DNA from 3 places in the Kitasatospora sp. NPDC004615 genome. Region 1 is predicted to be linked to each of the others. Evidence: riboswitches for the same ligand, from Rfam matches in the RefSeq annotation. Region 1 holds a riboswitch; each other region holds the start of a gene.
The links. A riboswitch is a leader RNA that binds a small molecule or an ion and turns the genes downstream of it on or off. The one in region 1 is predicted to bind cobalamin.
Positions count from the first base shown of each region.

Region 1 (10,447 bases):
CGGCCGGGTCGCCGATCAGCCGCAGGTCGAAGCGCTGGACCAGCGCGTCGACCAGGTTCGGGGTGAGGAAGCCCGGCAGCGTCGGGCCGAGGTGGATGTTGCGGATGCCGAGGGCGAGCAGGGCGAGCAGTACGGCGACGGCCTTCTGCTCGGTCCAGGAGAGGACCAGGGTCAGCGGCAGGTCGTTGAGCTCGCAGTCGAAGGCCTCGGCGAGGGCGGCGGCGATCCGGATCGCCGAGTGGGTGTCGTTGCACTGGCCGAGGTCGAGCAGCCGCGGGATGCCGTCGATGTCGCCGAAGTCGTGCCCATTGAAGCGGTACTTGGCGCAGCCGAGGGTGAGTACCACGCTGTCGGCGGGCGCGCCGACCGCGAAGTCGGTGTAGTAGTCGCGTCCGGGGGTGGGCCCGTCGCAGCCGCCGACCACGAAGAAGTGGCGGATGGCGCCGCTGCGTACGGCGGCGGTGACCCGGTCGGCGACGGCGAGTACGGCGTCGGCGCCGAAGCCGACGGTGAGCATCCGCTCGGGCTCCTCCTCCGGCGAGGCGGGGAAGCCGGGCAGTGCGCGGGCGGCTTGCAGGACGGGGCCGAAGTCGCCCTGGGCGAGGTGGCGCACGCCGGGCCAGCCGACGGGGCCGGTGGTGAAGATCCGCCGCCGGTAGCTGACGTGCGGTTCGATGATGCAGTTGGAAGTCATCAGGATCGGGCCGGGGAACGCGGCGAACTCGCGCTGCTGGTCCTGCCAGGCGCCGCCGTAGTTGCCGACCAGGTGCGGGTATGCCTTCAGCAGCGGGTAGGCGTGCGCGGGCAGCATCTCGCCGTGGGTGTACACGTTGATGCCCTGGTCGGCGGTCTGCTTGAGCAGCTGCTCCAGGTCGTGCAGGTCGTGGCCGCTGACCAGGATGGCCTTGCCCGCGACGGGCGTGGTGCGCACCGCGGTGGGCTGCTGGGCGCCGTACGCGCCGGTGTTGGCGGCGTCGAGCAGTTCGATGGTGGCCAGGTTGAGCCGGCCCAGGCCGACGGCGCGCTCCACCAGGTCGGCGACGTCGGTGGGTTCGCCCGCGAGGTGGGCGAGGGCGCTCTCCACGCCGCCGAACACCTCGGCGCTCTCCTTGCCGAGGACGTGCGCGTGGTAGGCGTACGCACAGATGCCCTTCAGCGCGTACAGGTGCAGCGCGCGCAGGCCGACCACGTCCGGTCCGACCAGGGCCAGGCCGGCGTCCACGCCCACCTCGGCGGCCTGCCGCAGCAGCGTGTCCGGGTCGTCGGCGGGCTGCCAGGCGGCGGGGCCGGTGAGTTCGCGCGGTTCCTGTCCGGCGGCGCGGGCGGCCTCCTCGTAGGCGGCGCGGGCGCGTTCGCGGTGGGCGACGGCCTGCTGAATCAGCGCGCCGAACCGCGACGGGTTGAAGTTCACGTTGGTGAGCGTGGTGAACATCGCGTACAGCACGAACCGCGACGCCTCGTCGTCCGCCGCTCCGAGGGTGCGAGCCTCCGCGGCGTACTGGGCGATGCCCTTCGCCGCGTGGATCAGCAGATCCTGCAGATCGGACGTGGCGGCGTCCTTGCCGCAGTTGCCGATCGCGGCCGCGCAGCCGGGAACCGTCCCGGTACGGTCGGTCTGCTCGCACTGGTAGCAGAACATGCGGTCCTCCTGGACTCTTGCCTCGCGCCCCGGGGCCGACGGACCCCACGCACGGTCGTGCCTCCACGCTACGAACCCCGCCCGCGCCGCCGCAGGTCCCGTACGTCCCCGCGCCCCGGGCCGTCCGGCCCCTCTCGGCGGGCTCGGCCGGGCCGCAAGTCCCTTGCCGCGACCGGCCGGTGGCAGCCGTTCGATTCTGCCCGGGCCGGGCGTCCGATCGCTGTTGATCCGTTGTTGATCGGCGGGGGCCAGCATGGGGGACGTGCCGGTCCCGGGGGTGGGTTCGAGTGGTGATCGGCCATCAGTTTCGGCGCGGCCCCGCTGCGGGGCCGCCGAGATCACGGGTGGAACAGATCATGCGTGTCCGTCAGCTCTCCGTCGCCGCCGTGGTGGCGGCCCTGGGTGTGTCCCTCGCCGCGTGCGCCGACGACCGGCCGTCCGGCCCCGTCGCCCCGGCCGCGCCCGCCGGGCCCGCCGCCCCGGTGGCGCCCGTCTCGGCGGAACTCCCGGTGTCGCCCGTCCTGGCGAACGCGCCCAGCACGCCCAGCACGCCCAGCACGCCCGCCACGCCCGGCACGCCCGCCACGAAGGGGACGCGCCCGTGCACGGCGGCGGACCTGCGGGCGACGGTGGCGGCGGGCTCGGTGGTGTCGGCCGCGGACCGGCCCGCGGTGGAGCGGATCGAGCTGGCCAACCGCAGCGGCGCCACCTGCACGATGCAGGGCTTCCCGGGCGTCGACCTGGTGAGCGACGGGACGACCTGGAGCCTGCCGCGCTCCCGTTCGACGCAGGCCCGGCAGGTGACGCTGCCGCCCGGCGGTACGGCGTACGTGCTGATCGACTACCTGCCGTACCGGGGTCGCGGGCAGCGCGGCCAGTCCGAGTTCAAGGTCACCTCGATGGTGCTGACCCCGCCGAACGACACCGGCAGCCTCACCGTCCACTGGGAGGGCGCCAACCCGCAGGACCACCGCACCACCACCCAGCCGGACACCCAGGTCCGTCCGGTCACCGCCACCCGCTGAGCCCGCAGCCGGTCAGGACGCGGACGAGGACTCAGGGTCCGGACGGACCGCGCCGAGGATGGGGAGCATGGTGATGGGCGCGAGCTTGATCACCGTCCCCGGATGCGGGGCGTGCACGACGGTGCCGCCGCCCACGTAGAGCGCGACGTGGCTGGCGTCGTTCTGGTAGATGATCAGGTCGCCGGGCCGCAGGTCGCGCAGCGGGATCCGGTGCAGCGCCGCCCACTGCTCCTGGCTGGTGCGCGGGACGGGGACGCCGGCCGCCAGCCAGGCCTGCGAGGTGAGGCCGGAGCAGTCGAACGCATCGGGGCCGGTGCCGCCCCACAGGTACGGCTTGCCGCGCTGGCCGAGCGCGAAGGTGATGGCCTTGCGGCCGGCCTCGGACGCGCTGCCGCCGGGGCCGAACACCCCCGCGGCGAGCATCTGCTGACGGGACTCGTCGGCGCGGTCGTAGTCCAGCTGCTCCAGCAGTTCGAGCTGGTCGGCGGGGGTGGAGTCGAGCAGCTGGGCGGTCCGGGCGGCGGCGGTGCGGGCCTGCTCCACGGCCTGCTGGGAGTCCTGCGCGGCGGCGGCCGCCGCCTCCTCGGCCTGCCGTGCCTGCTCGGCGGCCAGCACCAGCCGTCCGCGGGCCTCGCGCACCTCGTTCAGCACGTCGGCGGCGCTGTGGGACCGTTCGAACGCCTGGTGCTGGTGGCCGAGGAAATCCTCGGCCCGTTCGGAGAGGAACAGCCGGGCCAGCGGGCCGAGCGACCCGAGCGCACCGTTGCGGTACTGCTCGGCGACCAGTCGCGCGGCCTGCGTCTCCGCCTCCTCGACCCTGGCCCGCTGGTGGTCGGCCTCGGCCGCCGCGTCCGCCGACTCCTTCTTCCTGCGCTCGAGTTGGACGCCTGCCGCGGTGGAACGCTGCTCCGCCGTCTCGGCCTCGTGCCGGACCTCGGCGAGGTCCTTGCCCAACTGGTCGAGCGCCGCCCCGGCCGGCTGACCGGCCACTTCCTCCCCCGCTGCCTCGCCATCGGCCACCTCCTCCCCCACCGACTGGCCGGCCTCCTCGCCGGCCTCCTCGCCGGCCTGCTCGCCCGCCGTCTCGCCGTCGGCCGACTCCTGGACGGTCTCGTTGTCCGGAACGGGCAGCGGCTCGGCGACCGCGGGTGCGGCGATCGTCAGCAGCAGCGCCACGACCAGCGCCAGCACTGTCGCTCGCCAGGACCGGGAGGTGCCACGGGACATGAAAGTCCACCGCCCTCGTTCAACTGCACCGGACGCGCCACTGACCGGTCGGGCCCCCTGAACCCACCGGCCGCCGCACATCCATCGGATGATCGGAACCCGGCCACTCTGCCACCCGCCCCACCCACTCCCCCGCAGGCCGGGCCCCGGATCCCCGAGTCTCACTCACCCGGCGGCAGCCTCCCCCACGACGGCCCAACCCAGCTTGCGGGCCTGCCCGGCGACGATGTCGAAGTCCGCCGAGGCCCGGAGCGACGCGACGACGGCCCGGGTCAGCGGGGCGCCCGCCAGGACGGCTGCCACCGCGTCCCGATCGACGGACCGCTCGTAGTAGTCCTCGGCGAAACCCACGAAGGCGTCCGGGCTCCCGTCCACGACGAGGTCGAACAGCCAGCCGCCGCCGTCCGACTCGTGGGGGCCGAACTCCACCGGCCCGCACCGCCAGGCGCTGTCACCGGCCTCGCGCCACGCGCACACCGAGGCGTCGAAGAACCCCTCGAACTGGAACTCCGGCTCCTTCGCGTAGCGGGCGAGCGAAGCGGGCAGCCCGTCGAGCAGCCCGGGCCAGTGCGCGCGGTCCTCCTCCCGCCACGGCGTCGCGTCGCTCTCGTGGTCGAAGCCGTAGAGGAACACCCCGGCCGGGTCGAACACGATCGCGTACAGGTCGCCCCCGCCGTTCTCCATCCGCGCCAGATCCACGCCCTCCCGCCAGCCGGGCACGAACGTGTGCATGAGGCCGTACCCGTCGAGGATCACGTCGAGCATGGCGATCGCCCGGCAGCGGTCGCGCAGCACAGCGGGTTCGGGCAGCACGGACACCAGTTCACGAACAGTCATGGCGCCCATTCAACAGTGCGTCACCGACACCCCTGACCTGCGCCTTCGCTCCGCCCGGGAGCGGGGGCGGCGGGCCCGTGGTTACGTGGGGCGCATGACCGGTCGTCAGCGTTCGGGGTACCTGGGGGCGGCGGGCGCGTTCGCCGTCTGCATGGCGGGCACCACGCTGCCCACGCCGCTGTACGGGCTGTACCAGGAGCAGATCGGCTTCTCCGAGCTGATGGTGACGGTGGTGTTCGCCGTCTACGCGCTCGGGGTGATCGGCGTGCTGCTGCTGGTCGGCAACGTCTCGGACGCGGTGGGGCGGCGCCCGGTGCTGCTGGTCGGGCTCGGCTGCGCGGCGGCGGCCGCGGTGGCGTTCCTGGCGGAGGGGGGTCTGCCGCTGCTCTTCCTGGGCCGGCTGCTGTCCGGACTGTCGGCGGGCCTGTTCACCGGCACCGCCACCGCGTACGTGCTGGAACTCGCCCCGCCCGGCCGCCGGGCCCGCGCCGGGTTCGTGGCCACCGCCGCGAACATGGGCGGCCTCGGCCTCGGCCCGCTGCTGTCCGGGCTGCTCGCCGAGTACACCTCCCACCCGCTGACGCTGCCGTACCTGGTCCATCTGGCGCTGCTGGCCGCCTCGTTCGCCGTCACCTGGTCGCTGCCCGAGACGGTGCCGGACGCCGAACCGCTGCGTGCGGCGCGCCCGCGCCGGCCGAGTCTGCCGCCGCAGGTGCGCGGGGTGTTCGTGCCGGCCGGGATCGCCGCGTTCGCCGGGTTCTCGTTGCTCGGGGTGTTCACCTCGGTCAGCCCGGCGTTCCTCGCCGAGAACCTGGACGTGCACAACCACGCCGCGGTCGGCGCGATCGTCTGCCTGGCGTTCTTCGCGTCCACCGGCGGCCAGCTGCTGGTGCCCCGACTCGGCGCGGCCCGGGCGATCCCGCTGGGCTGCCTGGTGCTGATCGCCGGACTCGGCCTGCTCGCCCTGTCCCTCGCCACCGACACCCTGACGCCACTCGTCCTGGCCGCGCTGGTGGGCGGCACCGGCCAGGGCATGGGGCTGCGCGGAGCCGTCGGCGAAGTGGCGGACGCGGCCCCCGCCGAGGAGCGCGGCGGGGTGCTGTCGGCGCTGTTCGTGGTGGCGTACTTCGGCATCTCGGTACCGGTGATCGGCATCGGCCTGCTCAGCGGCCCGCTCGGCCTCACCCACGCCGGCCTGGTCTTCGCCGCCTGCATGGCCGCCCTGGCAGCGGCCTCCGGCATCTACCTGCTGCGCCGCGACGTCCGCCCGCCCGCGGTACTACGGAATCACCGCGACGAGGACGCCAGACGATGAGCGGTCGGGGACGGGCGGTGGCGGCGGCGCTACCCGCCCGACGCCCCGTCAGTGAACCGCCTCCGGGAAACCCTCAAGACGCTCGCCGACCCGCTTCCGCGGCAGCGGCCCCGCCGGACAACCACCAGCAGGCTCCGACCTGCCACTGACCACCGTCACCACCCGCGCCGGCACAGCCCCCGCCGCACCACCAACCCCTCGGCGCAGGCGAACAGTGGCTCCACACGGTCGACGACCACATGCGCGGACGTCAGCACCAGCCGTCCGCCGGCCGCGTGCCAGGACCCGGGCCCGCCCGTCCCGTTCACTCCGGCGAGCCGGAGCCGTTCCACTCATGCCCACTTGTGGGAACCCTGGAGCCCGCGCGCCGGCCCCGCAGGTGAGAGCCCGGCGCGCGGGGCGGAGGGTCAGGAGGTCTTGGTGATGAGCAGCACGGTGTACGTCCCGCACTGGGAGCCGTTGACCTGGTTGCTGACCACCCAGCCGGCCGGGATCGGGGACGGGCCGCAGACCACCATGCTGGTCTGGGTGGTGACCTTCGTCAGCGTGTACACGGTGTAGACCCCGCACAGTCCGGAGTTGCCGAACGCCTGGGTGATCACCCAGCCGGCGGGGATCGGCGACTGTCCGCAGACGGTCAGGCTGGTCTGGGTGGTGACCTTCGTCAGGGTGTTGACGTTGTAGGTGCCGCAGGCCGAATTGTTGCTCTGCACCTGGGTGATGACATACCCGGACGGGATCGCGGACTGGCCGCAGACCTGGAGCGTCGTCTGGTCGGCGACCTTGACCAGCGAGTACCCGGGGTAGCTGCCGCAGCCGGCGCCGCTCTGCATCGTGGTGATCACCCAGCCGTCGGGGATGCGGGAGTTGGAGCACACCTGGAGCGAGGTCTGGGTGGTCACCAGCGTCACCGTGTACGTCCCGTAGGTGCCGCAGGCGGGCGAGTTGGGCTGGATCGCGGTGATCACCCAGCCGGGGAGGATCGCGGACTGGCCGCAGTCCTGGAGCGTGGTCTGGGTGGTGACCTTCAGCAGGGAGTACTGCGGGTAGTTGCCGCAGCCGGCGCCGTTCTGCGAGGAGGTGATCACCCAGCCGTCCTGGATCGGCGACATCGCGCAGGCCTGGTACGAGGTCGCCGTGGGCGGGATCAGCGTCACGGTGTACGTCCCGTAGGTGCCGCAGGCGGGCGAGACGGTCTGGACCGCGGTGATCACCCAGCCGGGGAGGATCGCGGACTGGGCGCAGTCCTGGAGCGTGGTCTGGGTGGTGACCTTCAGCAGCGAGTACAGCGGGTAACTGCTGCCGCAGGTCGGGCCGGTCTGCATCGCCGTGATCACCCAGTGGTCGGGGACGGGCGAGTTGGAGCAGGCCTGGATGGTGGTGGCGTCGCCCAACTCCGTGATGGTGAACAGCCCGTAGCCGCTGCACCCGGCCCAGTTCTCGCTGGTGATCACCCAGCCTGCGGGGACGGGGGTGTACCCGCAGATGGTGGTCGTCGCTCCCTGCGCCACTGCCGGAGCGGCCTGCGCCGTCGGCGCGCTCACAAGCGTGACGGCGCCCAGCAGGACGGCCATCACCGCGATCCATCTGGTCAGTGTCTGCCGAAGTCCTGTCATCTCCGTTGCCCCTCCTGGTCGGTGTCCGGCGCGGTGAGCCTGGCAGGCCGCCGGGTCCGTGAACAGACCGCGTCCCACCTGCGGCGTTACCGCCGGATCGGGGCCGAAAACCGTTCGCCCACCCCTGCACCGCCCTGGTCCACCGCGCCCCTGGGGATCGGCCCCCGCGGAAGGACGACACCCGGCCGGGTTCGAAGGCGGCAGCTGGTTGACGGAGCATCCGTTCCCCAACGTGCCTCCCACCTGCGGCTGCGCGGGAGGGACCAGGCAGAATCGGCGTCATGCGTACCCTTCTCGTCATCGGCATCGGCGCGGGCGATCCCGACCACCTCACTCTGGAGGCGGTCAAGGCGATCGGCCGCACGGATGCGTTCCTGCTCCTGGACAAGCCCGAGGAGCGCCAGGACCTGATCCGGTTGCGGCGACAGATGATCGCCGAGCACGGGCGGCCCGGGCACCGGGTGGTCGAGTTGATCGACCCCGCGCGCGATCGGAGCACGGCCGCGTACCGGGAGGCCGTCGAGGAGTGGCGGGAGCGGCGGGCCGATCTGGTCGAGCAGGCGGTGATGGAGGAGCTGGCGGACGGCGAGACCGGTGCCCTGCTGGTCTGGGGCGACCCGGCGCTGTACGACAGCGTGACCGCCGTGCTGGACCGGATCCTGGCGCGCGGCCGCACCGAGTTCGAGTACACCGTCATCCCCGGCATCAGCAGCATCTCGGTCCTGGCCGCCCGCCACCGCACCACCCTGACCCGCACCGCGCGGCCGGCGCGGATCACCACGGGGCGCCGCCTCGCCGCCGAGGGCTTCGGGCCGGGCTCGGAGGACGCGGTGGTGATGCTGGACGGGCAGGCCGCGTTCACCAAGATCGACCCGGCGGGTGTGCACATCCACTACGGCGCCTACCTGGGCACCGAGGACGAGATCCTGGCCTCCGGTCCGCTCGCCGAACAGGCGGACCGGATCGCGGAGTTGCGCGAGCAGGCGCGCGAACGCAAGGGCTGGATCATGGACAGCTACCTGCTGCGCCGCACCGAGGACTGACCCCGCACACCCATCGAGCGGACGGGTGCGGAGCCCAACTCCCCCACCCGTCCGCCTCGTTCTAGACTGATCGCGCAACTGGTTCGCGCACTGCCTCTGGGCAGGCGCGTCGTAAGAGGGAACCCGGTGGGAATCCGGGACTGCCCCGCAGCGGTGAGTGGGAACGACCGCCGTCATACGCACTGGGTCCGGACGGGCCCGGGAAGCGACGGCCAGTAGGTGTCCGGGCGTCGGCCCGGGCGGGGCCCACGAGTCCGAAGACCTGCCCGTTGCCCGGGTGCGACCGCTCGCTCCCGGCCCTCCGGTGACCTCGTGGGCGGGTCGGCCAACCATCGCTCGGGCAGGCGCAGTTGACAGCGCAGCACGACTCGCGGGCCTTCGCTTTCCGCGGTGTCGTCGGACCCAGGTTCGAGGCTCGCGAAGGAGAGTCCCCTTGACCACGAGGTCCACAGCCGCGGCAACTGTCCACGGCTACCCCCGTCAGGGCGCCGACCGGGAACTGAAGAAGGCCGTCGAGGGCTACTGGAAGGGCAACGTCACCGCTGACGCGCTGCTCGCCGCCGCCGCCGAACTGCGCTGTGCCAACTGGCGTCAACTGGCCGGCGCCGGCATCACCGAAGTCCCCACCGGCGACTTCTCGCTGTACGACCACGTGCTGGACACCACCGTCGCCGTCGGTGCGATCCCGCCCCGGCACCGGGCCGCGGTGGACGCCGACCCGCTCGCCGGCTACTTCGCCATGGCGCGCGGCACCCAGGAACTCGCGCCGCTCGAAATGACCAAGTGGTTCGACACCAACTACCACTATCTGGTACCGGAGTTGGGGCCGGACACGGTGTTCGTCGCGAACTCCGCCAAGCAGGTCGGCGAGCTCCGCGAGGCACTCGGCCAGGGCTACCGGGCCCGCCCGGTGCTGCTCGGCCCGGTCAGCTACCTGCTGCTCGCCAAGGCCGCGCCCGGAACCCCGAACGGTTTCGAGCCGCTCACCCTGCTGGACCGGCTGCTGCCGGTATACGCCGAACTGCTGGCCGACCTGCGGGCCGCCGGCGCCGGATGGGCCCAACTGGACGAACCGGCGCTCGTCCAGGACCGCACCCCGGCCGAACTGGACGCCGCCGCCCGCGCGTTCCGCGACCTCGGCACGCTGACGGACCGTCCGAAACTGCTGGTCGCCTCGTACTTCGACCGCCTCGGCGAGGCCCTGCCGGTACTTGCCGAATCCCCGGTCGAGGGTCTGGCGCTGGACTTCACCGGACCGGCCGCCGGCAACCTCGCCGATCTCGCCGCGGTCGGCGGCCTGCCTGGCAAGCGGCTGGTCGCGGGCGTGGTGGACGGCCGCAACGTGTGGATCAACGACCTGGAGAAATCGCTGGCCACCCTCGCCACCCTGCTCGGCCTCGCCGACCGGGTGGACGTCGCCCCGTCCTGCTCGCTGCTGCACGTCCCACTGGACGTGGTCGCCGAGCGCGACCTGGACCAGCAGATCGGCCGCTGGCTGGCGTTCGCCCGGCAGAAGGCCGCCGAGACGGCCCTGCTGGCCCGCGCCCTGCGCGAGGGGACCTCCGCCATTGTCTCCCAACTCGCCGCCAACCGGGCCGACTTGGCGTCCCGCGCGGCATCCCCGATCACCCGCGACCCGGCCGTCCGGGCCCGCGCCGCCGCCGTCACCGACGCCGACACCCGCCGCGCCGACCCGTACCCCGTCCGCGCCGCCGCCCAGCGGGCCCGGCTCCAGTTGCCGCCGC
Region 1 covers NZ_JBIALQ010000004.1:24,566-35,012, reverse strand. Annotated here, with positions in the region: gene hcp (hydroxylamine reductase) at 1-1,639, opposite strand, end outside; gene ACFYS8_RS15020 (DUF4232 domain-containing protein) at 1,996-2,664, shown strand; gene ACFYS8_RS15015 (C40 family peptidase) at 2,677-3,891, opposite strand; gene ACFYS8_RS15010 (hypothetical protein) at 4,057-4,728, opposite strand; gene ACFYS8_RS15005 (MFS transporter) at 4,823-6,043, shown strand; gene ACFYS8_RS15000 (hypothetical protein) at 6,451-7,659, opposite strand; gene cobF (precorrin-6A synthase (deacetylating)) at 7,941-8,702, shown strand; cobalamin riboswitch at 8,765-8,987, shown strand; gene metE (5-methyltetrahydropteroyltriglutamate--homocysteine S-methyltransferase) at 9,136-10,447, shown strand, end outside.

Region 2 (10,447 bases), on a different contig from region 1:
GTCGCCGTGGACCCGCACCGCCCGACCGGCGTGTACCTGAAGGAGACCGGCGGCTCCGCCCTCCCGCACGACCTCGGCGCGGGCCGCTCCCGCCTGCACTACTACCGCTCGGGCTCGGCCGCGTCCGCGCTCTCCCCCGCCCTGCTGGACGACCCGGCGGCCGCCGCGCTGCTGGACCGGGCGCCGCTGCTGCACCTGACGGGCATCACGCCCGCCCTCTCCGACGACTGCCTGGAACTGGTCCGCGCTCTGCTGGCCCGCCGCCGTCCGGGCCGGCTGGTCTCCTTCGACCTCAACTGGCGCCCCGTGCTGTGGCGCCGGCGCGACCCGTCGGTGCTGCCCGCCCTGCTGGACGCCGCCGATGTGCTGCTGCTCGGCGCGGACGAGGCCGAGGACGCGTTCGGCACCGGCGATCCGGCCGCACTGAGAAAGCGCTTTCCCTCTCCCTCCGTGCTCGTCGTCAAGGACTCCGGGCACCTCGTCACCGCGCTCGACCGGAACGGCGGCTCGGTCACCGAACCCGCGCTCGCCGTCGAGGTGGTCGAACCCACCGGCGCGGGCGACGCGTTCGCGGCCGGCTACCTCGCCGGGACCCTGCGCGGGCTCGACCAGCGCTCCCGGCTGCGGCTCGGCCACCTCGCGGCGGCCAGTGCGCTGACCGCGCCCACCGACCACGGCACCCTCCCGGACGCCCGCACGGTGGCCGCGCTGCTCGCCGCCGACGAACGGGACTGGGCGGCGACCCGCGTCTCCGCGTCCGGCATCGTCTCCCCCGCGCTCGCCGCGGATCCGACAGCGGCGACGGACGCCGGAGCCCGTAACCTCCCCGGAGCCCTCGAAACCCTCGGAACATCGGGACACCCATGAGTCAGACCGTCACCCGCGCACTGCGCCTGCTCGCCGAACTCGGCGAGGGCGAACGCTCCCTGGACCAGCTGGCCGACCTGCTCGGTGTGCACAAGACCACCGTGCTGCGGCTGCTGCAGACCATGGAGGATGAACGGTTCGTCTACCGCGACGCCCAGTACCGCTATCACCTGGGCGCGGGCCTGTTCGCGCTGTCCAGCCTCGCGCTGGAGCAGCGGGGCATCCGGCGCACCGCCGCACCGCACCTGGCGGAGCTGAACGCGGCGACCGGCCAGACCGTGCACCTGGCCGCGTACGAGGGTGGCGAGGTGGTCTACATCGACAAGTACGATTCGCGGCACCCGGTGCGGATGTACTCGCGGATCGGGCTGCGGGCCGCGCTGCACAACACGGCGGTGGCGAAGGTGCTGCTGGCCGACCTGCCGCCGGCCGAGCGCCGCCGGGTGGTGGACACCATCGAGTTCACCGTCCACACGCCCAACACCATCACCAGCCGGCCCGCCCTGCTCGCCGAACTGGAGCAGGTCGCCGCGCAGGGCTGGGCGCAGGACCACGCCGAGCACGAGGCGTTCATCAACTGCGTGGCCGCGCCGATCCGGGACGTCTCCGGCCGGGTGGTCGCCGCCGCGTCCATCTCCGTACCGGACGTCGTCCTCCCCTACGAGCAGGTCCTCGACCTGCTCCCCCAACTGCTCGCCTGCACCCGGGCGATCTCCGCCGACGCGGGCCTTCCCGCCCGCGGGAACCTTTCCTGACGTACCGTCAACTTCTCTTTGGAGCACCGCACATGAGCGACAAGACCGAGATCCGCACCGACGGCGCGCCCGCCCCGGCCTGGATGTTCTCGCAGGGCGTCCGCAAGGGCCCGATCCTCCAGGTCTCCGGCCAGGGTCCGCAGGACCCGGCCACCGGCGAGTACCTGCACCACGGTGACGTGAAGGCGCAGACCCGCCGCACCCTGGAGAACGTCAAGGCCATCGTCGAGGCCGGCGGCGCGACCATCGAGGACGTCGTGATGTTCCGCGTCTACCTCACCAAGCGCGCCGACTTCCCGCTGATGAACGAGGTCTACGCCGAGTTCATCGACGAGAACATCAAGCCGGGCGGCGTCAAGCCGTGCCGCACCACCATCTTCGTCGAACTCCCGCAGGAGCCGATGCTGGTGGAGATCGACGCCCAGGCCGTCGTCACCGGCTGACACCGCCCCGCGCCGCCCCCGCCCCGCCCACCGGGCTCCGACGGGTTCCCGCTCGGGCGGCGCGGGCGGCGCGGGCGGCCCCGGCTAGGCTGGTTGTGTCCGTATCGCGCCGGCCCCTGGAGTCCGCCATGCACGTCCTGATCCTCGGCGGCACCAGCGAGGCCCGCCGGCTGGCGGACGTGCTGGCCGCCGACCCGGCCCTGCGGGTGACCAGCTCGCTGGCCGGACGGGTGGCCCAACCGCGGCTGCCCGCCGGGGAGGTGCGGATCGGTGGCTTCGGTGGCCCGGCCGGCCTCGCCGCATGGCTGCGCACCCACCGGGTGGCCGCGCTGATCGACGCCACCCACCCGTTCGCCGAGACCATGAGCCGCAACGCGGCCCTGGCCGCCGCCGAGGCCGGCACCCCGCTGCTGGCGCTGCGCCGCCCCAGCTGGCTGCCGCAGGACGGCGACCACTGGCACCCCGTGCCCAATCTGGCCGCCGCGGCCGACGCCCTGCCCGCACTCGGCTCCCGGGTCTTCCTGACCACCGGCCGGCAGGGCATCGCCGCGTTCGCGCACCTCAACACCCTCTGGTTCCTGGCCCGTTCGGTCGAACCGCCGGCGCCCCCGATGCCCGCGTCCGTCGAAGTCCTGCTGGAACGCGGGCCGTTCACCCTCGACGGCGAACGCGAGCTGCTGCGGACGCACCGCATCGACGTGCTGGTCACCAAGGACAGCGGCAGCGCCGCCACCGCCCCCAAGCTGACCGCCGCCCGCGAACGCGGCCTGCCGGTGGTCGTCGTCCAACGCCCGGCCGCCCCACAGGGCGTGCGGACCGCCCCGGACGTCGCCGGGGCGGTCAACTGGCTGCGCGAGCTGGTGAATTAGTCCTCCGGATAGCGGCGCGGCGTCCACACCACTTCACGGTCGCCGCCGCGCTGCACCCACTGCGTCTGGGTGGAGCCGATCAGCAGCAGGGTGCGCATGTCGACCTCGGCGGGGTCGAGTTCGGCCAGCGCGACGGTGCGCACCCGCTCGGTGGGGCCACCCACGTCCCGGGCCATCACCACCGGCGTCGCCGGGTCGCGGTACTCCAGCAGCAGATCACGCGCCGAACCCACCTGCGTGGTACGGGACTTGGACCCGGGGTTGTACAGCGCGAGCACCAGGTCGGCCTCGGCCGCGGCACGCAGCCGGCGGGCGATCACCTCCCAGGGCTTGAGCCGGTCGGAGAGCGAGATCACCGCGTAGTCGTGGCCGAGCGGCGCACCGGCACGGGACGCGGCGGCGTGCGCGGCCGTCATCCCGGGCAGCACGCGCACGGCGACGTCCCGGTACGGGTCCTGGCAAGCGGCCTCCAGCACGGCGGTGGCCATCGCGAACACACCCGGGTCGCCCGACGAGACGACCGCGACCCGGCGGCCGCGACGCGCCAACTCCAGGGCGAATTCGGCCCGCACACCCTCGACCTTGTTGTCGGACCCATGCCGTACCTGCCCCGCCCGGACCGGCACCCGGTCCAGGTACGTGGTGTAGCCGACCAGGTCCGTCGCGTTGGCGAGCGCCCCACGCGCCTCGGGCGTCAGCCACAGCGGCCCCGCCGGGCCGGTCCCGACCACCACGACCTCACCCAACGCCGGTTCGCCGTCGGGGAGTTCCCCTCCCTCTACCGCCAGCGCCTCGAAGGGCTTGCCCTCGGAGTCGAGGGCGGCGACCCGGCTGGGCAGGACGGCGACCGAGAAGTACGGCACGCTGTCGGCCTCGATCTCGGCGAGCCGGCCGGTGCGCTCACCTTCCATGGTGGCGCGCTCGACATACCGCGCCTCGTCCAGCCGCCCGGCCCGCTCCAGGGCGCGGCGCACGGCGGGGAAGGTGCGGCCGAGTTTCATGATGACGGCCGAGTCGGTGGCGGCGAGGCGCGCCGTCAACTCCTCCTCCGGCAGGGTGCCCGGGATGACCGTCAGGACCTCTTCGGCCTCCACCAGCGGGGCGCCGAGGCGAGCGGCGGCAGCGCTGATGGAGGTGACGCCCGGCACCACCTCGGTGGGGTAGCGGTGCGCGAGGCGCTTGTGCATGTGCTGGTAGGAACCGTAGAACAGCGGGTCGCCCTCGGCGAGGACGACCACCATCCGCCCGGCGTCGAGGTGCGCGGCGAGCCGGTCGGACGCCTCCTGGTAGAAGTCGTCCAACGCACCCCGATATCCGCCCGGGTGGTCGGTGGTCTCCACGGTGACGGGGTACATCAGCTGCTCTTCTATCTGACCACCCGTCAGATAGCGCTCCGCGATGGCCCGGGCGTGCGAACGTCCGTGCCGCGCACAGTGGTAGGCGATGACGTCGGCCCGGCCGATGAGTTCGGCGGCGCGCACCGTGATCAGCGACGGATCACCCGGCCCGACACCGACGCCGTACAGCCGCCCGGCCGCCGACTCCCCGGCCCCGTCGATTTCCTGACGCTCAGTCATTCCTGTTCGCTCGCAATCGCGTTGATCGCGGCAGCGGCGATCGCGCTGCCGCCCCGGCGGCCCCGGACCACCAGGTGTTCCAGTGCGGCCGGGTGTTCGGCCAGGGCCTGCTTGGACTCGGCGGCGCCGATGAACCCGACCGGGACGCCGATCACGGCGGCGGGCCGGGGCGCGCCGGCCTCGATCAGCTCCAGCAGCCGGAACAGCGAGGTCGGCGCGTTGCCGACGGCAACCACGGCGCCCTCCAACCGGGGCAGCCAGAGTTCCATCGCGGCGGCACTGCGGGTGGTGCCCATGGCGCGGGCGAGTTCGGGCACCGACGGGTCGGTGAGGGTGCAGATCACCTCGTTGTCGGCGGGCAGCCGCTTGCGGGTCACGCCACTGGCAACCATGTTGACGTCACAGAGGATCGGCGCCCCGGCATGCAGGGCGCGCCGGGCGTCGGCGACCACGTTCGGCGACCACAGCAGGTCCTCGACCAGGTCGGTCATGCCGCAGGCATGAATCATCCGCACCGCGACCTGGGCCACGTCGGCAGGCAGCGCGGCGAGGTCGGCCTCGGCGCGGATGGTGGCGAAGGACTGGCGGTAGATGGATGCGCCGTCCTTCTCGTAGTCGATCATTCGGTCCTCCGCCATTCGGCATTGCGCGCCTCGGCGACTGCCTCGGCGATGTCGTTCTCGGCGCTGTTGCGCTCGGTGCTGTCGTTCTCGGCGCTGTGGTTCTCGGCGCTGTTGCGCCCGGCGCCGTTCTGCCCGGTGCCGTTCTGCCCGGTGCCGTTCTGCCCGGTGCCGTTCTGCCCGGTTCTGTCGTTTTGGGTTCTGTTTTTGTCGCCGGTGTTGCAGCCCGCCGAGTTGATCCCTGCACGGATTATCTCCGCATAGATGTTCTCCTCGGCGCCACCCCCCGCGACCCCCCTCCCACCGGACCCGATACCCGCACGGACAATCTCGGCGCCGCCACCCCCCGCACCCCGACCGACCTCGCGGGCCCGCCCGTCCACGGCGACCCGGTATCCGGTCGCGGTGGCCAGCACGTCGACCCAGCGACCGGCCGGGTGTCCGCAGCGCCGTTCGCACCCGGACCAGTGGACGGGCAGCCCCACAGCAGGAACGGCGGCTATCGCGCGCACGGCCTGCGCACGAACGTCGGCAAGCGCTTTCCCGCAACCGGGCAGACCGGTGCAGGCGCTGACGCCCTCCCAGGGGCCGCCGGACTCGACCCGGAAGCCCGCGTCGGCGAGGCGTGGCAACCAGTCGGCACCGGCTCCGGGCACCACGACGCCCCGCCACGGCGTGAGCCGCACGCTCGCGCCGCCGCCGCCGCTCGCGTCGCCGCCGCACCCCTCCCCTCCCGACGCCAGCGCGTCCGCCAGCAGTCGCCACTGCGCACTGGTCGCACGGCCGAACCGCAGCCCGACCGACACCCCGCCACCGCCACCACCACCGCCACCACCGCCACCGCCACCGCCACCGCCACCACCACCGCCACCACCGCCACCGCCACCGCCACCGCCGGGGATCGCACCCAGCACCGGTCGCTCCCCCGTGAATCGCGGCAGCGGCACGTCGCCGGCGGGCAGTTCGGACTGCACTTCGCGCAGGTGCCAGGCACGGCCGGCGGCCAGGTCGAGGAAGTGGCGGGCGGCGTCGAGGGCGGCGGGGACGGGGTGGTCGACGGTGGAGGCGTGGTCGGCGCGGCCGAGGCGCAGCAGGGCGCGGCCGTCGCCTATTGCGATCAAGGTCACATCGGCGTCAAGGGCGGCGGTGTCGCCGCGGCCGTCGTCGAGGGCGAACAGGAACTTGCCGGAGAGTCGGGCGGCCCAGGGTGCGGCGCACAGGGCGGCGTCCAACTCTCGCACCCAGTACGGGAGATCGACGCCCTGGGCGCCGCGGCCGTCGAGGCCGGCGAGCGGGGAGGCGGCGATGTTGCGGACGCGTTCGTGGGTGTCGGAGGGCAACAGGCCGACGGAGCGGAGCCGTTCGGCGAGGTCGGTGGCGCACTGTTCGCGCAGGCCGCGCAGCTGGAGGTTGCCGCGGGAGGTGATCTCGACTTCGCCGTCGCCCAGCGCGTCGGCCGCGTCGGCCAGGGCGAGTAGCTGATGGTACGTCAAGTACCCGCCGGGGAGGCGGAGTCGTGCGAGTTGGCCGTCCTCGGCGGGGTGCAGGCGGAGCGCGCCGGGGCAGGCGTCGGCGCGGCCTCGGTCGGGCCCGACGAAGGGTGCCGCAAGGGCGTCGGGTGTGGGTGGCATGGCGGCGAGCATACCCATGGCCGCGATTCGCGCCACCGCCCCGACCACCACCCCGACCACCGCCCCGACCAGCAGCCCGGCCACCAGCCCGGCCACCACCCGAGTGGCAGCCCCAACCGTCGCCCGGAGCTCGCCCGGAGCTCGCCCGAAGGTCCCGCGCCAGGGTCAAATCCCCAGGTCGGCACGGGTTCCCGGGGGCGGAACCGGTGGGGCGTCGCAGGTCACACTCCCGCCGACGGGCCATCAACCCGTACGATGCTGGGCGGGCACCTCTCGGGGTGTCCGCTGCCAGCGACGGCACAGCGGAGGAAGTCCGGTGAGAATCCGGTGCGGTCCCGCCACTGTGACCGCGGCTCAGTGAGCCGTGGGAGCCAGGAACTCCGGCCGTCCTCCACTGCCCGGGGCGAGGACCCCGAGGAAGGTCCGTGCCATGCGCTGCCGCATGCCCGCATCCCGGCGGGTGCCTGTGGGCTCTGTCCCCACCTGGGCATCCACCGGGCCGTCGTCCGTTGCGACGTCCCCCGGGCCGTCCGTTGCGACGTCCACCGGGCTGTCCATCGCGCCGCCCGTCGGACCGTTCCGCGTCCTCGATCGCACCTGTGCTCCCACCACCGGGTTGACCGGGTTGACCGGGTTGTCCGCGCTGTTCGAGATGCCCGGGAGGGCTTTCGCATGATCCTGTTGCTGTCCACGTCGGACACGGACCTGCTGAGTGCCCGGGCGTCGAGCGGGCCGGTGCGGTTCCGTTGGGGCAATCCGGCACGCCTGGATCCCGCCGAGCTGCCTGCCCTGCTGGAGGGTGCGGAGCTGGTGGTGGTGCGGCTGCTGGGTGGGCGTCGGGCCTGGCAGGAGGGGCTGGACGTGCTGCTCGCGGGGCCGCGTCCGGTGGTGGTGCTGACGGGTGAGCAGGCGCCGGACGCGCAGTTGATGGAGTTGTCGACGGTGCCGGCGGGCATCGCGGCGGAGGCGCACGCGTACTTGGCGCACGGTGGTCCGGAGAACCTGGCGGAGCTGGGTGCGTTCCTGTCGGACACGGTGCTGCTGACAGGTCACGGGTTCGCGCCGCCGGCCTCGGCCCCGTCCTGGGGTCCGCTGGAGCGCACCGCCCGCACCTCGGAGGGCCCTTCCGTCGCGGTGCTGTACTACCGGGCGCACCACATGAGCGGCAACACGGCGTTCGTGGAGACGCTCTGCCGGGCGATCGAGGACGAGGGTGCGCAGGCCCGCGCGTACTTCTGCGCGTCGCTGCGCGGTGCGGAGCCGGAGCTGCTGGCGGAGCTGGGCGCGGCCGACGTGATCGTGACGACGGTGCTGGCGGCGGGCGGCACCCGGCCGGCCGACGCGCAGGCGGGTGGGGACGAAGAGGCTTGGGACGCCGGGGAGTTGGCGGCGTTGGACCGGCCGATCCTGCAGGCGCTTTGCCTGACCTGGTCGCGGGCGCAGTGGGCGGGCAGTGACGACGGGCTGTCTCCGTTGGACACGGCGACGCAGGTGGCGGTGCCGGAGTTCGACGGTCGGCTGATCACTGTTCCGTTCTCGTTCAAGGAGGTCGACGAGGACGGGCTTACGGTGTACGCAGCGGACCCGGAGCGTGCGTCGCGGGTCGCCGGGATCGCGGTGCGGCATGCGCGGCTGCGGCACACTCCGGCGTCCGAGCGGCGCCTCGCCCTCGTTCTGTCCGCTTATCCGACCAAGCATGCGCGGGTCGGCAACGCGGTCGGCCTGGACACCCCGGCCTCGGCGATCCGGCTGTTGGAGCGGCTGCGCGCGGAGGGCATGGACCTGGGCGACAGCCTGCCGGGTCTGGACACCGGGACCGGGCACGGCCACGACGGCGACGCGCTGATCCACGCGCTGATCGAGGCGGGCGGCTACGACCAGGCGTGGCTGACGGAGGACCAGCTGTCCCGCAACCCGGTGCGCATCCCGGCCGCCGACTACCGGCGTTGGTACGCCACGCTCCCGGCGGCGCTGCGCGAGCAGGTGAAGGAGCACTGGGGTCCGGCGCCGGGCGAGCTGTATGTCGACCGGTCGCAGAACCCGGACGGCGACATCGTGCTGGCGGGTCTCCGGTCGGGCAATCTGCTGGTGCTGATCCAGCCGCCGCGCGGGTTCGGCGAGAACCCGGTGGCGATCTACCACGACCCGGATCTGCCGCCGAGCCACCACTACTTGGCGGCGTACCGCTGGATCGCGGCGGCGCAGCAGGACGGCGGGTTCGGTGCGCACGCGGTGGTGCACCTGGGCAAGCACGGCAATCTGGAGTGGTTGCCGGGCAAGACGGCGGCACTGTCGGCGGAGTGCGGTCCGGACGCCGCCCTGGGCGATCTGCCGCTCGTGTACCCGTTCCTGGTGAACGATCCGGGTGAGGGTACGCAGGCGAAGCGCCGGGCGCACGCGACGCTGGTCGATCACCTGGTGCCGCCGATGGCGCGGGCCGATTCGTACGGTGACATCGCGCGTCTTGAGCAACTGCTGGACGAGCATTCGAACATCGCGGCGATGGACCCGGCGAAGCTGCCGGCGATCCGGGCGCAGATCTGGACGTTGATCCAGGCCGCGAAGCTGGACCACGACCTGGGGTTGGCGGAGCGGCCGGAGGACGACGGCTTCGACGACTTCCTGCTGCACGTGGACGGTTGGCTGTGCGAGGTGAAGGACGCGCAGATCCGTGACGGTCTGCACGTGCTCGGCCAGGCTCCGCGCGGTACTGACCGGGTCAACATCGTGCTGGCGATCCTGCGGGCGCGGCAGATCTGGGGCGGCGTGCGTGCGCTGCCGGGTCTGCGGGAGGCGCTCGGTCTGGACGAGGCAGCACTGACGCTGGGGGCGACGGACGCGGCCGAGGCGCAGGCGCGGGCGCTGGTGGAGGCGATGGAGGCGGAGGACTGGAACCCGGCGGCGGTCGCGAAGGTCGCGGCAGGCCTGCCGCCGGCCGTCTCCGAGGTGCTGGCGTTCGCGGCGGCGCAGCTGGTGCCCCGACTCGCCGCGACCACGGACGAGTTGGACGCGGTGCTGCACGCGCTGCAGGGCGGGTTCGTTCCGGCGGGGCCGTCGGGGTCGCCGTTGCGCGGGCTGGTCAATGTGCTGCCGACGGGGCGGAACTTCTACTCGGTGGACCCGAAGGCGGTGCCGAGCCGGCTCGCCTGGGAGACCGGGCAAGCGCTTTCCGCCTCCCTGATCGAACGCTACCGGGCCGACAACGACGGGCAGTTCCCGCCGTCGGTGGGCCTTTCGCTGTGGGGCACCTCGGCGATGCGCACGGCCGGTGACGACATCGCCGAGGCACTGGCGCTGCTCGGCGTCCGCCCGGTGTGGGACGACGCCTCGCGCCGGGTGACGGGTCTGGAGGCGATTCCGCTCGCCGAGTTGGGCCGTCCCCGGATCGATGTGACGCTGCGCATTTCGGGGTTCTTCCGCGACGCGTTCCCGCACGTGGTGGCGCTGTTGGACGACGCGGTGCGGCTGGCGGCCGGCCAGGAGGAGCCCGCCGAGCAGAACTTCGTCCGGGCGCACGTGCAGGCGGACCTGGCCGAGCACGGTGACGAACGCCGGGCCACCGTCCGGGTGTTCGGCTCGCGTCCGGGCACCTACGGCGCGGGTCTGCTGCAGCTGATCGACAGCCGGGACTGGCGCACGGACGCTGACCTGGCCGAGGTCTACACGGTGTGGGGCGGTTACGCGT
Region 2 covers NZ_JBIALQ010000001.1:361,024-371,470, forward strand. Annotated here, with positions in the region: gene ACFYS8_RS01675 (sugar kinase) at 1-867, shown strand, start outside; gene ACFYS8_RS01680 (IclR family transcriptional regulator) at 864-1,622, shown strand; gene ACFYS8_RS01685 (RidA family protein) at 1,655-2,065, shown strand; gene ACFYS8_RS01690 (cobalt-precorrin-6A reductase) at 2,194-2,934, shown strand; gene ACFYS8_RS01695 (precorrin-2 C(20)-methyltransferase) at 2,931-4,511, opposite strand; gene ACFYS8_RS01700 (precorrin-8X methylmutase) at 4,508-5,134, opposite strand; gene ACFYS8_RS01705 (hypothetical protein) at 5,131-6,858, opposite strand; cobalamin riboswitch at 7,022-7,160, shown strand; gene cobN (cobaltochelatase subunit CobN) at 7,435-10,447, shown strand, end outside.
Region 2: another riboswitch for cobalamin. It lies ahead of cobN (cobaltochelatase subunit CobN); the one in region 1 lies ahead of metE (5-methyltetrahydropteroyltriglutamate--homocysteine S-methyltransferase).

Region 3 (10,447 bases), on a different contig from region 1:
GCAGCCCGCTGAAGACGAGGATGAACGCGGCCGACATCACGCAGGCGCCCAGCGCGAAGATCCGCTCACCCGGGCTGCGGCCCGTACGGGAGGTCCAGCGGGACAGGATCTGCTGCATGGCGATGTTGCCGATCGCCCAGGTCGCCCAGAACTGGCCGATGAACGCGGCCGGATGGGCGTGGTCGAGCGCGTCGGAGTAGATCGGCAGGGCCACGTTGTGGGACGAGGAGCCCAGGCCGTCCACCGCCCGGACCAGGACCATCACGGCCACCACGGGCATCGACCGCAGCAGCACCAGCGTGGCCCACCGTCCGCCGCCGCCCGCCGGCTCGGCCTTCGCGGCGGCTGGGGTCTCCTTCTCCCGCGCGGCCTCGGTCCGGATCGGCAGCGACAGCAGCACGCTCGCCGAGACGACGAACGACAGCGCGTCGAAGGCGAAGGCCCAGCGGTAGCCGAGTTGGGAGACGATGACGCTCGCGGAGCCGAACCCGGCCACCATCGCGAGCGAACGGCCGGTCGCCAGAAGGCTGTTGGCCCTGGTCCGCAGTTCCGCCCCGACGATCTCGGGCACCGCGCTGCGCAGCGACACCCCCGACACCGTCGAGCAGGCGCCGGCGATGACGGCCAGCCCGAACAACAGCGCGACCCGGGCGCCCGACGGCGCCAGCAGCAGCAGGACCAACGCGGCGGCCTGGGTGAGATCCGCCCCCACCATGAGCCGCTTGCGCGGAATCCGCGACGCGAGAGCGCCCGCGACGACCCCGGACGCCACGCTCGTCAGCAGCCGCACCGCCATGTACAGACCGGCCGTCAGCGCGCTGCCCGTCAGGTGGTAGACGAAGACGTTGAGCGCCACCATGTTCAGATAACTGCCGTACGCGGAAACCGCGTTGCCCGCGACGAGTAAGCGGAAACGCTTCACCTCGGCCCACCCCCAAATCCGTGACATGGACGCGCCTGGTATGGATTGCCGCAGTCTAGGAAGGTGAAGATCCTCATGGCAAGACCTTCACAAAGCAGTTCGGATTTCGATGCCGAGGTAAGCGAACGGCAAAGCCCCGGACCGGATGGGGCTGCCCGGTCCGGGGCGATGAGGGCGCTGACGGTGCGTCAGGAGACGTTCAGCGTGATGTCGTCGAGGACGAACGAGGTCTGCTTGGTGTAGTCCTCGGCTCCGGTGAACTTCAGCGTGACGCTCTGGCCGGCGTAGGCGGCGAGGTTGAAGGTGCGCTGCTGGTAGCCGGCGGCGGCGTTGACGTTGGAGTAGGTGGCCAGGGTGGTGCCGTTGGCCGTGACGGTGAGGGTGTCGAAGACGGTGGTCGGGGACGACGCGGTGTCGATGTGCAGCCAGAAGCTGAGGTTGTAGCTGCTGCAGCCGGTCGGCAGGGTGACGGTCTGGGCGAGGGTGTCGGTGTTGGCGGCGCCGTAGCCGTCCAGCCAGACGTCGTAGGTGCCGGAGTGGGCGGGCTCGCTGGTGCTGCTGTTGATGGTGCTGGCGCCGCCGCTGTTGGTCTCGGTCCAGCCGGAGGTGCTGCCGGTCTCGAAGCCCGGGTTGGTGATCAGCTGGGTGGGGGTGCAGGTGGTGCCGCCGCTCGCGGCGACCGTCCAGGTGAAGGTGGCGGTGGCGGACGGCCCGGTGGAGTCGGTGGCGGTGGCGGTCACCGCGCTGGTGCCGGCGGTGGTGGGCGTGCCGCTGATCAGGCCGGTGGCCGGGTTGACGGTCAGTCCGGCGGGCAGGCCGGTGGCCGCGTAGGACAGCGTGCCGCCGGCGGTGTCGGTGGCGGACAGCTGGAGGCTGGTCGCGGTGCCGACGGTGGCGGTGCGGGCGCCCGGGTTGGTCAGCGAGACCGAGCCGGTGTTGCCGCCGGAGCCGCCGCCCTGGGCGAGCCAGTCGGTGGCGTTGAGGGCGAGCGCGGCGTCGGTGCCGGCCGGGTCGTTCCACCCGTTGTAGAGGGTGTTGCCGGGCTGGCCGGTGCCGTCGTCGATCGGCGAGGAGTCGCCCCAGATCGCCACCCGGCCCTTGCCGAACGTCGAAGTGACGAACGCCGCACCGGTGTTGCCGCTGTAACCGGTGCGGTAGACCAGGCCCTTGACGTTCGGGTTGTCGGCGGGCTTCAGGGTGAAGGTGGTGCCGTTGCGGATGATCGAGCCGGTGACGGTCCCGAACGGCCCGTTGATCACCGGGTCGGTGGCGGAGGAGATCGCCCGCGGGTTGTCGGTGGTGATGTTCAGGAGGTCGACGGAGAAGCCGAACGGGTCGTTGTTGTTGACGCCGTTGCTGGTCAGCAGGTCGTTGATGATGGCCGGGGAGTCCCAGCCGTCGTTGTTGCGGTCGCTCTGGGTGTGGTCCGAGATCAGGAACAGGCCGCCGCCGTTCTGCACGAACGTCATCACGGCGGTCTTCTCGGCCGCGCTGAGGCGGATGTTGGGCTCGGGGATCACGAACTCGTCGAAGTTGGCGAGGTCGAGCGCGCCGCCGGTGCCGTAGGTGATGGTGTTGCCGGCGGGCAGCGTCTTCAGGCTGTAGTTGCCGGTCTTCTGCAGCGCCACGCCCCAGGCCGAGATGGCGCCGGTCCAGCTGGTCTCGCTGGTCGGGTTGGCGTTCTGCGCCAGCGGGTCGGGCTGGCTGGTGGAGATGATCCAGTCCGCGTTGCCCGCGGTCTCCGCCTTGGTGTTGTCGAACAGCACCCGCTTCGGGGTGCCGGTGGCGGCCGCGGCGGCGTTCTTGGGGGTGGCCGCGGTGGCGTGCTGCGGGACGGCGCTCGCGCCGGCGGCGACCACCAGTGCGGCGGCGGCGAGGGCCAGCGGGCGGGCGGCCTTCCACGTTCTGATCATCTGTCAATCTCCTAGGACCACAGGAACCATGGGGTGTGGTGCGGTGCGCTACGCGCGTAGGCGGGCACACGCTGCCATGGTGGGGTAATCGGAGCTTGAACGGAACATGTCGATCACACGCCGTCCGCAATGGTGCGGTTTGTCCCTACGTGAGGGTGATCACCTTGCGGCGGCGACAGCCATGAGCCCGGAACGCCAGGTGGGACGGCATTCCGGGCTCACGGACGGTGGCGCCGCGTCAGGCGGCCGCGGGTTCCAGCACGGACGGTGGCGCCGCGTCAGGCAGCCGCGGGTTCCAGCAGGGCCGGGACGGGACGCGGGTGGCTGTCGGCGTCGATGGCGACGAACGTGAGCCGGCCGGTGGCGACCCGGGTGACCGGCCCCGTGGCGTTCCAGCGCTCGGCCGTGACGGTGACATGGACGGTCATCGAGGTACGCCCCGCCCGCTCCAGCTCCGCGTGCGCGGTGAGCAGGTCACCGGCCCGGACCGGGGCCAGGAACGCCATGCCGTCCACCGCGGCGGTGACGGCCGGACCCTCCGCGTGCCGGGCGGCGGCCGCGGCGGCGGCGTCGTCGATGAGCTTCATCACCACGCCGCCGTGGATGGTGCCGTACAGGTTGGTGTCGTGCTCACTCATGATGTGCGCGAGCGTCACCCGGGACACCTGTGCGGGCTTTGCGGGCTTTGCGGCGGACACCACAGGTGCCACGGTCTGATCTGCCACGTCAACTCTCCTTCGCGAGTCGCGGCTGGACGATCCGCGGCACCGGTGGGCACCGCGGGCGGCGGCAGGTCTTCGGACTCGCGGGCATCTCCCCAGGAGGGCCTGTCTACTGGCCGTCGCTTCCCGGACCGGTCGGGCCCAGTGCATGTGACGGCGGTCGTTCCCGCTCACCGCTGCGAGGCAGTCCTGGACTCGCACCAGGTTCCCTCTTGCGACGCTCCAGCCCTGGCTCGGACGGGGGCGAACCGCTGCCCGACCAGCCTATATCCCCATCCGAGGTGCTCAGTCCGCCCTCCGGCCGGGAGGCCTGGGAGCTGTCGGCCCGCGGGGCGTCGGGGCCGACTTCGACGGCGGGGCGGCGGAGGGGCGGGGGCGACCGGTGGGAAGGTCGCGCCCCCGAGGGGGTCAGTTCGCCGGGCAGCCACGACGCGTCGGGCGGGTGAGGGTCGGACCGGCGGCCGGCGCAGCGCGACGGCCTCGACGGCGACGGGACCGGGTCCGCCGGGCGATGTCACGGGCGTCGGCGCGGGCGTCGGCGCAGGCGTCGGGGTGGGCGTCGGCGCAGGCGTCGGGGCGGGTGGGGGCGGGTCGATGGACAGGCGCGAAGGCCTCGACGGCGACGGGAACGAAGTAGCCGTGACCGGCGGGGAGGTCACGCGAGGCGCTCTGCCCTGCGCCCGCCCGGAGGGGTGTACGTCCGCCGGGCGGTGCCACGGGACGTCGGCACGGGCCGGGGGGCGGATCGGCTGCCGGGCGCAGCGCGAACGGCTCGGCAGCGACGCGACCGCAGGGCGCTCCGCGTGGAGTGACGTCAGTCCACCAGGCGCGGCACAAACGAACCCGGCAGCAACACGACCGCGAGGCGCTCCACCCCAGAGGCATCAGTCCGCCGGGGGCGCCACGGGGCGTCGGCGCGGGTCGGGCGCGGCGCACAGGACTCGGCAGCGGCGGGACCGCCCGGCGTCCGCCCGGAGGGGGTCAGTCCGGCGGGCGGTGCCACGGGCCGTCCGGCGCGGGTGAGGGACGGGTCCGCGGCCGGGCGCAGCGCGCGGGGCTCGGCAGCGGCGGGACCGCCCGGCGTCCGCCCGGAGGGGCGTCAGTCCGCCGGGCGGTGCCATGGGGCGTCGGGGCGGGTGGGGGTGGGGGTGGCGGTCAGGCGGAGGGCGTAGGTCTCGGCGGAGATGGGGCCGAGGTAGTGGTGGCCGGTGAGGTGGCACCAGGCGGGGAGGTCGAGGGGGGCGGCGGGGTCGGTGGCGTGGACGTGGACGATGGTGCCGGCGGGGGCGTCGGCGATGGCGGCGCGCAGGCGCAGCAGCAGGGTGACGCAGAGCAATCCGCGTCCGTCGACGGTGAGTTGGGGCGTCTGGTGGTCGGTCATCGCTTGGCCCGGGTGGCGGCGGTGGCGAGGGCGGGGAGGATCAGCAGGGCGAGCAGGCCGCCGCCGAAGGCGAGGACGGGGTAGCCGGCCAGGTCGACGACGGTGCCGGAGGCGAGGCCGCCGGTGGCGCCGGAGATGGCGATGGCGACGTCGATGCTGCCCTGGGTCTTGGCGCGGGTGGCGAGCGGGACGGCGTCGGTGAGGATCGCGGTGCCGGAGACCAGGCCGAAGTTCCAGCCGAGGCCGAGCAGAACGAGCGCGAGGGCGAGCAGTGGGGCGGAGTCCGCGGGGGCGACGGCGGCGAGCGTGCCGGCCGCGAGCAGGGTGAGTCCGGCGGCGGCGCCGATGGCGAGCGGGCCGTACCGGTCGACGAGCCGTCCGGTGAGCGGGGAGGGCAGGTACATCGCGGCGACGTGCAGGGAGATGACGAATCCGGCGGCGGCGGTGCTCTGTCCGGCGTCGTGCATGTGGACGGGCGTCATGGTCATCACGCCGACCATGACGAGCTGGGTGACCACCATGACCTGCGCTCCGAGCAGGACGCGGTTGCGAACGCGGGCGGTTGACGTGGCGTCAGTGGCGGCGGAGGTGTCGGCCTCGGTGGTCGGGGCGGCCGCGGCGGCGGCGCGGGCGAGCAGCAGCGGGTCGGGGCGCAGCCGGGTGGCGAGGACGATCGCGGCGGCGGCGTAGGCGACGCCGCCCAGCAGGAACGGTCCGGCGAGGCGGGGCAGGTGCAGGGCCTCGGCGAGGGCGCCGGTGGGGTCGGCCAGGTTGGGGCCGAGGACACCGCCGAGGGTGGTGGCGACCAGCACGGTGGAGATCGCCCGGGCCCGGTGCCCGGGTGCGGCGAGGTCGGCTCCGGCGTACCGGGCCTGGAGGTTGGTGGCGGTTCCGGCGCCGTAGACGAACAGCGCGAGGAACAGCAGGACGGGGCTGTGGAGCGCGGCGGCGGCGATCACGCCGACGCTGCCGAGGGCGCCGGTGGCGTACCCGAGGGCGAGTCCGGGGCGACGGCCGCGGGCGGCGGATATTCGGCTGACCACGATCGCGGCGAGCGCGCTGCCGGCGGTGAACAGCGCGCTGGGCAGCCCGGCCAGCCCGGTGCTGCCGAGCATGTCCTGGGCGAGCAGCGCCCCGACGGTGATGCCGGCGGCCAGTCCGGCTCCGCTGAGGATCTGGGAGGTGACCAGGACCCGCAGGATGTGCCGCTGAACGGCGGGGTCGGCGGCGAGTTCGGCGGGTGGCGGCGCGGTGGTACTGGTCACGGACGTTCCTCGATTCTCCATGGTTCTGTGGAATACCATATCGGCCGCCCCTCCCGGCAGACCGCGTCCGACCGCACTGCTACCGTCCCCGGCCGTGCACACTCGCCCCGACGCCCAGGATTCCCCCGACGCCGCGCTCGCCCTCCGCGGCGGCCTGCCCGACCAGCACGCCGCATGGGCGTTCCTGCGCTGGTACGCCGCCCCGGGCGTGCTGGTGCGGCACGACGGCGGCGAGGACCTGTGCTGGCTGCACGTCCACGCGCGCACCGCCGAGGAGTTGACGGCGTTCCGGGAGGCGCACCCCGCCGACTGGGTGTGCTGAACGAGCGCCCGGCGCACATGTCGGGAGGGGGCGCGCTGGGCGGGTGCGACGAGCGCCCCCTGTGCGAGTGGTGAAAGGGACTCGATGGGCGGAGCGCGCGTTCCGGGGCGCGGCGCGCTGCCACGCTGGGCCGATGATCTCTCGACGCGGACTCCTCTTTGCCTCCGGTGGCGCGGTGACGGCCGCCGCCCTGGCCGGCCCCGGGGCCGACATCTCTCGTGCGGCGGACACGGCTCCGTCCGACCCGGCGCGGAAGGCGGCGGCGCTCGTCATGGCGCGCCGGATCCTGCTGACCGACGCCGACCACAATGACCTGACGCTCGAGTACCTGAAGCTACTGACCGGCCGTCAGCGCGTGAAGAAGACCGAGACGCGCGACGTCCTGGTGGTCGGCGCGGGCGTGGCCGGCATGGTGTGCGCCCGGCTGTTGCAGGCGGCGGGCCACAAGGTGCGGGTGCTGGAGGCGAATCGCAGCCGGGTGGGCGGCCGGGTGAAGACCTTCCGCGGCGACGTGTGGCAGGACTCCCGGCTGCACGCGGAGGCCGGCGCGATGCGCATCCCGTCCAGCCACGTGCTGACCCTCGCGCTGGCCGACCACCTGAAGGTGCCGCGCCGCCCGTTCGACCTGGTGGACCTCCCGCCGGTGCCGGACCAGGTCTCGCAGGACGCCAAGGTGGTCTACAAGTCGTGGACGGGCGAGGAGTTCGCCAGCGGCGAAGCGCCCGCGTACGTCGCGCCGAAGGGTCTCGGCAGCCGCTTCCTGCACGTCAACGGGCAGACCGTCACCAAGCAGCAGTACGCGCAGGACCCGGCGCCGATCAACAAGAGCTTCGGCTGGGACAGCAACCAGACCGCCTCGAAGGCCTTCGACAAGGCACTCGACACCGCCCGCGGCTACACCATGGACAAGAACAAGGACGGCACCTGGACGGACAAGCCGATCGCCGAACGCGTCACCGGCATGGCCGAGCTGCTGTACGACATGGACGGCTACTCGCTGCTGCGCTACCTGCAGGAGGGCGAGGGCTGGGGCGACGCCCAGATCCAGGCGGTCGGCACGCTGGAGAACCTGACCAGCCGGCTGTCCTACGGCTTCCTGCACTCCGTGTTCGACGCGGGCGACATCAACCCGTCCGTCACCTACTTCGAGTTCAACGCGGGCACCGACGCCCTCACCGAGGCGCTCTCCAAGGGCCTGACGATCGCGCGCGGCCAGGTGGCCACCCGGGTCCGCACCGACGAGCACGGCGTGACGGTGACGGCCGAGCCCGAGACCGGCCCGGAGGACGAGGCCTGCGACGGCGCGATCGGCGGCAAGTCCACCGACTACCGGGCGGACATGGTGGTGCTGGCGGTGCCGTTCGCGGCGCTGCGGCACGTCGACTTCGAGCCGCTGCTCCCCTACGGCAAGCGCCGCGCGATCAGCGAACTCAAGCACGACACCGCGCACAAGGTGCTGCTGGAGTTCACCGAGCGCTGGTGGGAGTGGGACGAGAACACCTGGAAGAGCAAGCTCGGCAACGACTACAAGCCCGCCCCGCACGGCGCGGCGGTGGCCGCGGTCGGCGGCGGCTGCATCTCCGACGAGGCCAGCCGGTTCATCTACTTCCCCTCCCACCCCAGCGACGGCGGCGCGCCCGGCGGTGTCGTGCTGGCCGCCTACAACTGGGCGGAGGACGCGCTGCGCTTCGACGCCCTCACCCCCGCCGACCGGCACACCGAGGCGCTGGAGCACCTGACCGGCCTGTACGGCGAGCGGATCCGGCGCTACGTCACCGACCGGCACGTCTCGCAGTCCTGGCTGCGCAACCGCTGGGCGCTGGGCGAGGCCGTCATCGAGACGCCCGGGCAGCTGCTCAGCCTCGGCCCGCACGTGGCGACGCCCGTCGAAGGGAAGCTGTTCTTCGCCGGTGACCACTGCCAGCCGCGCTACCACGCGTGGATCTCCGGCGCGATCGCCTCCGGCGTGGAGGCCGCCCTGCAGGTCGCCAACACGGTCTGACCATTCACACCACCCGCCGCCGGTACCCGATGTCTCGTCAATCGGGCACCGGCGGCGGGCGTTTCGCCGTCCCGGCCCGAGCCTTTCCGACGGCGGATCAGGCCGGGCCCCGCGCTGCCCGGCCGGCCGTCGGTGGCCGTGTCCCGGAGGGCGTCGCGGCGGGCGCACGGATACCATCGGCCCATGCGCGACACCGGAGGGGACCAGCGGCGCTCCGTGCTGCTGGCGTTCCGCTCGGCGGTGGCACTGCACCGACTGCTGGACGTACTGCCGGTGTTCGAGGGCGACGGGCGGATCTCCCGCTGGTTCACGCTGGTGCCGGGTTCCCGGTTCGATCTGGAGGCGCTGGCAGCGCTGGACCGTTCCGGCGCCCGGGTGATCGACTTCGAGCAGGCCACCGCCCGGCCGTTCGACCTGGTCCTGACCACCAGCCCGAAGGGCGCGCTGGCCAGCCTGTCCGCTCGGGCCCGGGCGCTGCTGCCGCACGGCGCGGGCTTCAACAAGGCGCTGCGCGAGGAGGGTTCGCCCGAGCTGCCGTCCGGCCTCGACCCGGCGTTCCTGCTCTCCGACGGCGCGCCGTGGGCCGATCTGCACGGTCTCGGTCATGCCGAACAGCTGTCCCGGCTGGCCGAGTTCTGCCCGCCGGCGGCCACCCGCGCGGTCGTCGTCGGCGATCCGACGCTGGACCGGATGCTGGAGTCCTACCCCCGCCGCGAGGCGTACCGGGCCGCGCTCGACCTCGGCGACCGGACCTTGCTGGCGGTGCTCTCCACCTGGGGGCCGGAGAGTCTGCTGGTCCAACGCCCTGATCTGCCGGGCGAGTTGGTGCTCGGCCTACCGGTGGACCGGTACCGGGTCGCGCTGCTGGTGCACCCCAACGAGGTCGGCGAGCGCAGCCGGCTCGATCTCGCCGAGCAGTTCCGTCCCGAGCTGCGGGCCGGTCTGCTGCTGCCGTCCCCGCACCAGGACTGGGCGGCGGTCCTGGTCGCCGCCGACGCGGTGATCACCGACCACGGCTCCACCGCCCTGTACGCCGCCGCGCTCGGCCGTCCGGTGCTGAACGCCTACGACGGCGGCCGGGAGTTGATCGCCGGTACCCCGATGGCCCGGCTGCTGGCCGCCGCACCACGCTTCACCGGACTGGACACCGTCCGCGACCTCACCCCGGCCACCGCTCCCCCCGGCCCGGCCGCCGACGCGTTCGACCGGCCCGGGCAGGCGCTGGGCCTGCTGCGCACCGAGCTGTACCGGCTGCTCGACCTGACGCCCCCGCGGCAGCCGGTGCTGGCCCAGCCGTTGCCCCTGCCGTCGGTGCCGCGGTCGGCCGCGCCGGCGCTCGCGGTGCGCGCCGAGGTGGACGGGCAGCGGGTGCGGGTGGAGCGCTTCCCGGCCGCGACCGAGCTGCCGATCCACCACCTGTCCGCCGAGCACCCGGTGGCCGCGCTGGCCCAGGTGCGCAGCGCCGCCGTGCTGTGGCGACGCCCGGGCTCCGGCCGCTGGACGGCAGCCGGCTGGACCGCCCACGTGCTCGCCGAACTCCCCGCCTGCCAGACCGCCGCGGCCGTCCTGTCCGCCGACCGTTTCGTGCTACGGCACCGCCACCACGGCCCGTTCACCGTGCAGCTCGCCCCGGGCCGGTCCGGTGGGCGCATCCACCGCATCGACCCGACCGCCGCCGTCTCAGCCGTCCACGCTTGGCTCGGCGCCCACCCGACAGCCGACGGCCCGTTCGAACTCGACTGCGTGCTGGGCCCGTTCACCGCCCGCCTCACCATCCGCCCGGCCCGCTCGGAGGAGCTCGACGCGGAGCTGTGACCGGCGATCAGGCGGGGAAGTTGCCGCCCAGGCTCCACATCACGGACCAGGGCTGGCCGGGGACGACGGACTTCTCGAAGACGTTGCCGTTGGTGGCGCCGGAGT
Region 3 covers NZ_JBIALQ010000001.1:285,328-295,774, forward strand. Annotated here, with positions in the region: gene ACFYS8_RS01325 (MFS transporter) at 1-922, opposite strand, end outside; gene ACFYS8_RS01330 (putative Ig domain-containing protein) at 1,111-2,835, opposite strand; gene ACFYS8_RS01335 (acyl-CoA thioesterase) at 3,114-3,560, opposite strand; cobalamin riboswitch at 3,627-3,771, opposite strand; gene ACFYS8_RS01340 (sulfurtransferase TusA family protein) at 4,657-4,938, opposite strand; gene ACFYS8_RS01345 (MFS transporter) at 4,935-6,203, opposite strand; gene ACFYS8_RS01350 (hypothetical protein) at 6,298-6,525, shown strand; gene ACFYS8_RS01355 (FAD-dependent oxidoreductase) at 6,659-8,527, shown strand; gene ACFYS8_RS01360 (translation initiation factor 2) at 8,711-10,342, shown strand; gene ACFYS8_RS01365 (hypothetical protein) at 10,350-10,447, opposite strand, start outside.
Region 3: another riboswitch for cobalamin. It lies ahead of ACFYS8_RS01335 (acyl-CoA thioesterase); the one in region 1 lies ahead of metE (5-methyltetrahydropteroyltriglutamate--homocysteine S-methyltransferase).